One region of the Streptomyces sp. NPDC015032 genome, then DNA from elsewhere that is predicted to be linked to it. Evidence: riboswitches for the same ligand, from Rfam matches in the RefSeq annotation. Region 1 holds a riboswitch; the other holds the start of a gene.

Region 1 (4,816 bases):
AGGTTCATGCCGTCGCGGATCGGGTTGACGAGCGCCACATCGGCCAGCCGGTACGCGGCGAGCGAGCGGGCGAAGTCGTCCTTGACGTGCAGCACGACCGGTGTCCAGCCCGCCGTGCCGTACACGGCATTGATGTCGTCGGCGACCTGCCGCACCTCGGCCGTGTAGGCGCGGTACACCGGCAGGTCCTGCCGCGAGGGGTAGGCGAAGGCGACGTGGACGACGCGCTCGCGCCATTCGGGCCGCTCGTCGAGGAGCGCGCGGTAGGCGAGCAGTCCGCGCACGATGTTCTTGGACAGTTCCGTCCGGTCCACTCGTACGATCGTCCGCCGCCCGGGGCCGACCTGCTCGCGCAGCGCCGCCATCCGCTCGTCCACGTCCGCCTCGTGCGCGCGCCGGCGCAGGAAGTCCGCGTCCGCGCCGAGCCCGTGCACCCCGACCCTGGTCCGCCCGGTGCCGCCCAGGATCTCCGTGCAGCAGCCGATGAAGGCGTCCGCCCAGCGCCGGGTCAGGAACGCCGCCCGGTCCGCGCCCAGCATGCCGTGCAGCAGCTGCTCGGCGATGTCGTCGGGGAGCAGGCGGAAGTAGTCGACGGGTGCCCACGGGGTGTGCGTGAAATGGCCGATCCGCAGGTCGGGGCGGAGGCCGCGGAGCATGCCGGGCACCAGCGCCAGGTGGTAGTCCTGCACCAGCACCGCCGCGCCGGGGCCCGCCTCCTCGGCGAGCGCCTCGGCGAAGGCCCGGTTGTACGTCTCGAACGACGCCCACTGCCGCCGGAACTCCGCGTCGAAGACCGGCTCCAGCGGGGTCTGGTACAGCATGTGGTGGACGAACCAGAGCACCGAGTTCGCGATCCCGTTGTACGCGTCCGCGTGCACGGCGGCGTCGATGTCGAGCATCCGTACACCCGGCTCACCGACCCCACGCCGGACCGCCTCCCGGTCCCCGTCACCGAGCGCGGCGCACACCCAGAGCTTGTCCTGGACGGCGCTCAGCCCGGAGACGAGCCCGCCGCCGCCCCGCTTCGCGCCGAGCGATCCGTCGGTGCCCAGGGTGTACGACACCGGACCGCGGTTGGACGCGACGAGGACCTGGGCGGCGGGCTGGGCTTCGTGCTCGGAGACCATGTTGCGGAATCTAGCCCGATCACGAACCGCCCAAACGTGCGAAGTCAGGCCGCGCGGCGTGAAACGTACTCCTCGATCTCGCGCATCGGAGGCCGCTCCTCGGTGTCCACCGCATGGGTGCGCGGCACGAAGCCGTGCTCGCCCCGCTCGAACTGGGTGAGCGAAGGCCGCACCAGGTGTCCGCGGGACAGCCGGAGCTGGGCGGTCCGGTAGATCGCCGCCGCCATCCGGCCGAGCGCCTGCCCGTCCTGGTGGCGGTGCTTGCGCACCCCCACGTCGACCTGGGCCAGCGCGTCCAGGCCCACCGTGTGCAGCGCGTCGACCAGGAGACCCAGCTCCACGCCGTAGCCGACGGGGAAGGGCAGCTGTTCGAGCAGGGAGCGGCGTACGGCGTACTCGCCGCCCAGCGGCTGGACGAAGCCGGCCAGCTGCGGCCAGTGCAGATTGAGCAGCGGACGGGCCACCAATTCGGTGACGCGGCCGCCCTGTCCCGCGGTGTCACCGAGCGGCCGGTCGTACATCGCCTTGACGAACCGCACATCCGGATCGGTCAGCAGCGGGCCCACGATGCCGGAGACGAAGCCGGCCGAGAAGTCCTTCAGGTCGGCGTCGACGAAGCAGACGATGTCACCGCCGGTCACCAGGAGCGACCGCCACAGCACCTCGCCCTTGCCGGGCACGGCGGGTATCCGGGGGAGTATGTCGTCCCGGTGGACCACCCGCGCACCGGCCTCCCGGGCCACCTTCGCGGTGGCGTCCGTCGAACCGGAATCGATCACCACGAGTTCGTCGACCAGCTGGACCTTCTCCATCAGCTCGCGCCGGATCGTCGCGACGATCTCGCCGACCGTCGCCTCCTCGTCGAGCGCGGGCAGCACCACACTCACGCTGCCGCGGCCCTGTTCCTTGGCGGCCAGGAGCCGGTCCAGCGGGCGGTCGGCGGCCGACCAGGAACGCCTGGCCAGCCAGCGTTCGACCTCTTCCAGCACGGTCGGTACTCCCTGTATGTGATCCATCTCGCGGTTCGGACGGCTATCTCAACAGTCCGCTGCTTCGGTTACAGTCTTGAACAACGCGGATGGCCATCGCATGTCGGGGTCAGTCCGCCAATAAATGCCCGGATCCCCGATCCGGTGCCACAGCGCTCATCCAGAGGGACTGAGGGAACGGCCCGTTGAAGTCCCGGCAACCCTCCTGCCGACCGCGAGGTCACGTGGGGAAGGTGCCAATTCCGTCTCGCGGCGAAACGCGCCGCGAGGAAGATGAGGAGAAAGGGCCTCGCCTCCATGGCTGCGCAGACTGTTGCAGTAAGCACCAATTCTTCCATCGACGCTGACGCCGGGACCGGCACCGTCGACCTCGGGCCCGCCGCGGCGCTTTCCTGCCGCGAGTGCGGCGAGCGTTTCGAACTCGGTCCCATTTTCGCCTGTGCGTCCTGTTTCGGGCCGCTCGAAGTGGCGTACGACCTGCCGAGCGGCTCCCCCGAAGAGCTGAAGAAGCGCATCGAGGCCGGACCCGACAACATCTGGCGTTACGCACCGCTGCTGCCGGTCCCCGCCGATGTCGCGGACAAGCCCAACATCAACCCCGGCTTCACCAAGCTGGTCAAGGCCGACAACCTCGCCCGCGAGCTGGGCGTCACCGGCGGTCTGTACGTCAAGGACGACTCCGGCAACCCGACGCACTCCTTCAAGGACCGTGTCGTCGCCATCGCCGTCGAGGCCGCCCGCGCCTTCGGTTTCACCACCCTCTCCTGCTCTTCCACCGGCAACCTCGCCGGCGCGGTGGGCGCCGCCGCCGCCCGCGCCGGTTTCCGCTCCTGCGTGTTCATCCCGCACGACCTGGAACAGGGCAAGGTCGTCATGGCTGCGGTGTACGGCGGTGAGCTGGTCGGCATCGAGGGCAACTACGACGACGTCAACCGCTTCTGCTCGGAGCTCATCGGCGACCCGCTCGGCGAGGGCTGGGGCTTCGTCAACGTCAACCTGCGCCCCTACTACGGCGAGGGCTCCAAGACCCTGGCGTACGAGATCTGCGAGCAGCTCGGCTGGCGGCTGCCCGACCAGATCGTCATCCCGATCGCGTCCGGCTCGCAGCTCACGAAGATCGACAAGGGCCTCCAGGAGCTGATCAGGCTCGGCCTGGTCGAGGACAAGCCCTACAAGATCTTCGGTGCCCAGGCCGAGGGCTGCTCCCCGGTCTCCACCGCCTTCAAGGCCGGACTCGACGTCGTACGGCCCCAGAAGCCGAACACCATCGCCAAGTCCCTGGCGATCGGCAACCCGGCCGACGGCCCGTACGTCCTGGACATCGCCCGCCGCACCGGTGGCGCGGTCGAGGACGTCGACGACGAGCAGGTCGTCGACGCGATCAAGCTGCTGGCACGCACCGAGGGCATCTTCGCGGAGACGGCCGGCGGGGTGACGGTCGGCGTGACGAAGAAGCTCATCGAGGCCGGTCTGCTCGACCCGGCGCTGACCACCGTCGTCCTCAACACCGGTGACGGCCTCAAGACCCTGGACGCGGTGGCCGCCACCTCGCAGGCGACCGCGACGATCCGCCCGAGCCTGGACGCGTTCCGCGCCGCCGGACTCGCCGCCGGCTGACCACCCGAGACCGAAGAGAGGCACCCACCATGAGCGTCAAGGTCCGCATCCCCACCATCCTCCGCACCTACACGGGCGGCCAGGCCGAGGTCCCGGCGGAGGGTTCGACCCTCTCCCAGGTCATCGCGTCCCTGGAGGAGAACCACCCGGGCATCGCCGCCCGCGTCCTGGACGACCAGGGCAAGCTGCGCCGCTTCGTGAACGTGTACGTCAACGACGACGACGTGCGCTTCGAGGGCGGTCTGGAGACGGCGACGCCGGACGGCGCCGGCATCTCGATCATCCCGGCGGTCGCGGGCGGCTGCTGACCCCCTGTCCGTTTTCATGGCGTTATCGGAATTGCCCCCTCCGCGAGAGAAGCGGAGGGGGCAATTCTGTGTGGTTGAGCGCGGTACAGTGTGGGAAGTCCCCCCAGCTGCCCGTGCCGCCCGCATATGAGAATGCGCCCGGTCCCGACAAGAAGCAGCCAAAGTGCGCGATCTCCTTGCGCCATAAGTCGCCTTTGCCCGGCCCGACTTGCCCTGGAATCTGATGAATTCCCCATATTCGGGTGTTCGATGCTGCCCAGAATTCTCGTCCGATTGACCTGTTGCAGAGGGCAGTTGGGCAGATACATTCGGCCGCGGTCGACGCGTTCCGGCGCACACACCCTCTCCTGTCGGAGGGTGAGTTCTGACCCGGGTCCGCGAAGTGCGGTCCTGCGCAAGGGCCAGTAATAGGGGAGTTAGGCATGGCTCAGGGCACCGTCAAGTGGTTCAACGCGGAGAAGGGGTACGGCTTCATCGCGGTCGACGGTGGTGCGGATGTTTTCGTCCACTACAGCGCGATCCAGATGGACGGGTACCGCACCCTCGAAGAGGGTCAGCGAGTTGAATTCGAGATCTCGCAGGGCCAGAAGGGGCCGCAGGCGGACATGGTCAAGCTCGCCGTCGGCTGAGCTCGACGCGGTCGGCCAACGACACCACTCACGCACGGAGGGCCTGTACCCCAGGGGTACAGGCCCTCCGTGCGTGAGTGGTGTCCGGGGCATCCGCGAGAGGATCGCGGTTGTCCACATCCCGAGGGGGACGCTTGCACTCGAGG
Region 2 (4,816 bases), on a different contig from region 1:
TCTACGTCGCCTGCGGCTATCTCGCCCTGGTCGCCTACGCCGCCGCGCACGCCGCGTCCGACCAGACCCTCGTCGGCGCGTCGGGGGCGATCTCGGCGGTGCTCGGGGCGTTCCTCTACCTGTTCCCCAGGGCCCGGGTCACCAGTCTGTTCCCGTTCCTCTTCTTCCTGCCGCTGCGTTTCCCCGCCTGGATTGTGCTGATCTTCTGGTTCGTCCTGCAGTGGCTGGCGGTCCAGGGCGCGGGCAGCGGAGGGCCGGGGGTGGCCTATCTGGCCCATGTGGTCGGCTTCGCCCTCGGCTTCCTCTACGCCTGGGGACGCTATCGGCGTACGGATAGAGTGAAGTCACCAGCCACGGCCACCGAGGGAGAAAGCCAGCCGTGATCACCGCGATCGTGCTCATCAAAACCAGCGTGGACCGGATTCCCGAGATCGCCGAGGCCATCGCCGCGCTGGACAGCGTCAGCGAGGTCTTCTCGGTCACCGGTACGTACGACCTGATCGCCATGGTCCGGGTGGCCAAGCACGACGACCTGGCGGACGTCATCCCCGGCCGGATCAGCAAGATCCCCGGCGTCGAGGCCACCGACACGCATGTGGCCTTCCGTACGTACTCGCAGCATGACCTGGAGGCCGCCTTCGCCATCGGCCTCGACGCGTAGGTACGCCGCTCACCGCGGCGTGACACCCCGGTGAGGGACGGGGCTCGACCGCTCCTCCCCCGCCGAGGTGTCACGTGGCCGTCAGAGCTGTGTCGTACCCCGGTCCGGGACGCAGCGGCCGCCCTCGGTGCGGTACTTCCACCGGGCGCCCTTGCTCACCAGCTCCTTGACCGCGCGGACGAAGCGCTCGATGTGCTCGTCCGGCGTACCGGCTCCGAAGCTCACGCGGATCGCGTTGAGCGAGAGCTCCCCCGGCACGGCCTCCGGCGCGCCGCACTCGCCGGCCTCCTGCGGGTCGCTGCCCAGCAGGGTGCGGACCAGCGGGTGGGCGCAGAACAGTCCGTCGCGGACCCCGATGCCGTACTCGGCGGAGAGCGCGGCGGCGAAGTGCGAGCTGTTCCAGCCCTCCACGACGAAGGAGATGACGCCGACCCGCGGGGCGTCGTCACCGAACAGCGAGAGCACCTTGACCTCGGGGACATCGGCGAGACCGGCCCGGACGGCGGTGACGAGGTGCTGCTCCCGGGCGACCAGAGTGCCGAAGCCCGCCTCGGTGAGCGCCTTGCAGGCGGAGGCGATGGAGTACACGCCGATGACATTGGGCGAACCGGCCTCGTGGCGGGCGGCGGTGGAGTGCCACTCGACGTCCACGCCGCCGTCGGTGCGGCGCGCGACCGTGCGCGAGGCGCCGCCGCCGGCCAGGTACGGCTCGGCCTCCTGCAGCCAGTCGGCCCGGCCCGCGAGCACCCCCGAGCCGAACGGCGCGTACAGCTTGTGCCCGGAGAAGGCGACCCAGTCGACGTCCAGCTCCGCGATGTCGACGGGGTGGTGCGGGGCGAGCTGGGCGGCGTCCAGCACGATCCGGGCACCGTGCGCGTGCGCGGCGGCGGCCAGCTCCTTCACCGGCCACAGCTCGCCGGTGACGTTGGAGGCGCCGGTGACGCAGACCAGCGCGGGGCCGTAGGGCTCACGGTCGGCGAGCGCGCGCTCCAGCGTCTCGACGGCCTGCGCCGGGGTACGCGGGGCGTTCAGGTAGGTCACCCGGGCGTCGCGCCACGGGAGCAGCGAGGCGTGGTGCTCGGTCTCGTACACGAAGACCTGGCAGTCGGCGGGGACGACGGCGGCCAGCAGGTTGAGGGAGTCGGTGGTCGAGCGGGTGAAGATCACCTGGTCGTCGGCGCGGCAGCCGAGGAACTCCGCGACGGTCGCTCGGCTGTTCTCGAAGAGGTCCGTGGAGAGCTGCGAGAGGTAACCGGCCCCGCGGTGGACACTGCCGTAGTACGGGGCGTACGCGGCGACGTCGTCCCAGACGCGTTGCAGGGCAGGGGCGCTGGCGGCGTAGTCGAGAGCGGCGTACGCGACCTCACCACCCGTGACCAGCGGAACCATGACGTTCTCGCCCAGAACCGGCAGAGGGGCACAAAGCGACTGGTCGGCGGCAGCGGTGAAGACAGACATGGCGAACTCCCGTATCAGGCAGGCGAATCGCGTGCGCCGACGGATGCACGGCAGCACAGCGGAGAGAGAAAAAGGGTGTGCGGAGGAGGGCCGGGAAGCCCTATCGCATTCGCTTGCTCACAAGAGACTCCCTAGGGACCAGGACCCCGGGGGCTGGCATTCACAGATGCCGAGGGGCCCGCGCTTGCCGCAGACCTCGCTGCCTACGGCCTGGTCTTCACCCGGGGCACCCCGCCACGGACGGAGGGTTGCCGGACAGCGGGCCGGGGCCGTAGTCGCTGTCACTCATGACCTGCCCAGCATCTTGCCATACGTACGTCGACGCGCAAGGCGCGGTCCAGGATCCGGACCGCGCCCTGCGTCACATTCCGTCCGCTCAGAGCCTGTCGGGTGACAGGCTCTCAGGCGTTGCTGACCGCCACCCAGCGCTCCAGCGCCCGCCGGGCCGCCCCCGAGTCGATGGACTCGGCGGCCTTGGCGATCCCGGCGGCGAGCTGCTCGTTCAGCGTGCCGTCCATCGGGTTCAGAGCCACCAGCGCCGCCGCGGAGTTGAGCAGCACGGCCTCCCGTACGGGCCCGTGCTCGCCGGCCAGCACCCGGCGGGCCACATCCGCGTTGTACGAGGCGTCGGCGCCGCGCAGCGCCTGCGCCGGCACCAGCTCCAGACCGACGTCGCGCGGGTCGAAGACCTCCTCGCGCACCGATCCGTCCCGGACCACCCAGACCCGCGAGGTCGCGGTCGTCGCCAGCTCGTCCAGGCCGTCGTCGCCGCGGAAGACCAGCGCCGAATTGCCGCGCTCGGCGAGGACGCCGGCGACGATGGGGGCCATCCGCAGGTCGGCGACGCCGATCGCCTGGGAGCGGACCCTGGCCGGGTTGGTGAGCGGCCCGAGGATGTTGAACGTCGTCGGGGCGCCGAGCTCCTTGCGGGCTCTGGCGGCGTACCGCAGGGCGGGGTGGAACTTCACCGCGAAACAGAAGGTGATGCCCGCCGCCTCGGCGACCTCGACGACCCGCTGCGCGCTGAGCTCCAGATTGACGCCGAGCTTCTCCAGCACGTCGGAGGAGCCGCTCGCCGAGGAGGAGGCGCGGTTGCCGTGCTTGACGACCTTGGCGCCGGTACCCGCGATGACGATCGCCGACATCGTGGAGATGTTGACCGTCTTGGCGAGGTCGCCGCCGGTGCCGACGATGTCGACCGTGCGACCGGGTACGTGGATCGTGTGGGCGTGCTCGTACATCGCGCGCACCAGGCCCGACACCTCGTCGACCGTCTCGCCCTTGGCACGCAGGGCCACCGCGAAACCGGCGATCTGCACATCGGTCGCCTCACCGCTCATGATGCGGTCCATCGCCCACGCGGTGTCGTCCGCGCTCAGGTCCTCGCCGCGCAGCAGCGGATTCAGCACGCCGGGCCAGGAACGGTCCGCCACGCTGTCGCCGCCGACCGGGGTCACAACGTTCATGGTCCGCTCCTGGGGGTCCACAGCCGATATAAGGGGATGACCTCCACCCTATCGAGCGCCGGGGACAGCGAAGAGCCCCGTCCATCGGGTGGACGGGGCTCCTGCTGTGGCGATCAGTTCAGGCGATCAGTGGTGACCGTGGCCGCTGGTGATCTCCTTGTACTCCTCGGCGGTGGGCTTGGCGATCTGGTTGTCCTCGCCGTAGTAGCCCTTGCTGAGCTTGGCGCGCAGCTTCTGCAGGGCGGACACCTTGCGCTCGACACCGTTCTCGTCGACCGTCGGGCCGATCTCGACCGGCTGGTACTGGTCATGCGCGGTGAGCGTGTGCAGCTGCTCCGGACCGAGCGGCTCGTGGATCTCGACGAACTCACCGTGCGGCAGGCGCTTGATGATGCCGGACTCGCGCCCGTGCAGCACCTTCTCCTTGTCGCGGCGCTGGAGGCCGAGGCAGATCCGGCGGGTGGCGATGAACGCGAGGACCGGGCCGACGAAGATGAAGATCCGGACGAACCAGGAGATGGCGTTCAACGACAGGTGGAAGTGCGTGGCCCATAGGTCGTTGCCACCGCCGATGAAGACGATGACGTACTCGGTGATCCAGGCGACACCGAAGGCCGTCCGGGTCGGGGCGTTGCGCGGGCGGTCCAGGATGTGGTGCTCGCGCTTGTCCCCGGTGATCCAGGACTCGACGAACGGGTAGACCGCGATGATCGCGAGTACCAGTCCGAAGGCCATCAGCGGGATGAACACACCCAGGACGAGCGTGTGACCCCAGAGGTTGATCTCCCAGCCAGGCATCACTCGGATCAGACCCTCGGCGAAGCCCATGTACCAGTCGGGCTGGGCGCCGGTGGACACCTGGTCCGGGCGGTACGGGCCGATGGCCCAGATCGGGTTGATCGAGGCGATGGCCGCGATGACGGCGATGATGCCGAAGACCAGGAAGAAGAAGCCACCGGCCTTCGCCATGTACACCGGCATGAGCGGCATGCCGACGACGTTCTTGTTGGTGCGGCCAGGACCCGCGAACTGCGTGTGCTTGTGGTAGAAGACCAGGATCAGGTGCGCCACCAGCAGGCCGAGCATGATGCCCGGCAGCAGCAGGATGTGGATCGAGTAGAACCGGGCGACGAAGTCGTGACCGGGGAACTCTCCGCCGAACAGGAACATCGAGATGTACGTGCCGACGACCGGCATCGACAGGATCGCGCCCTGGGTGAAGCGGACACCC

The links. Region 1 has a riboswitch for S-adenosylmethionine ahead of thrC (threonine synthase). Riboswitches for the same ligand answer to the same signal wherever they lie in the genome.
Region 2: it holds a riboswitch for S-adenosylmethionine, as region 1 does, so the genes downstream of both, ACF08M_RS04690 (aminotransferase class V-fold PLP-dependent enzyme) here and thrC (threonine synthase) in region 1, are expected to answer to the same signal.

The regions. Positions count from the first base shown of each region.
Region 1 is NZ_JBIBVN010000043.1:44,536-49,351, reverse strand. Features, by position in the region: gene ACF08M_RS35625 (trehalose-6-phosphate synthase) at 1-1,127, opposite strand, end outside; gene ACF08M_RS35620 (glucosyl-3-phosphoglycerate synthase) at 1,172-2,116, opposite strand; SAM riboswitch class I at 2,270-2,396, shown strand; gene thrC (threonine synthase) at 2,414-3,733, shown strand; gene ACF08M_RS35610 (MoaD/ThiS family protein) at 3,763-4,041, shown strand; gene ACF08M_RS35605 (cold-shock protein) at 4,464-4,670, shown strand.
Region 2 is NZ_JBIBVN010000002.1:398,220-403,035, forward strand. Features, by position in the region: gene ACF08M_RS04680 (rhomboid family intramembrane serine protease) at 1-383, shown strand, start outside; gene ACF08M_RS04685 (Lrp/AsnC family transcriptional regulator) at 380-661, shown strand; gene ACF08M_RS04690 (aminotransferase class V-fold PLP-dependent enzyme) at 743-2,119, opposite strand; SAM riboswitch class IV at 2,295-2,412, opposite strand; gene trpD (anthranilate phosphoribosyltransferase) at 2,521-3,585, opposite strand; gene ACF08M_RS04700 (cytochrome bc complex cytochrome b subunit) at 3,712-4,816, opposite strand, start outside.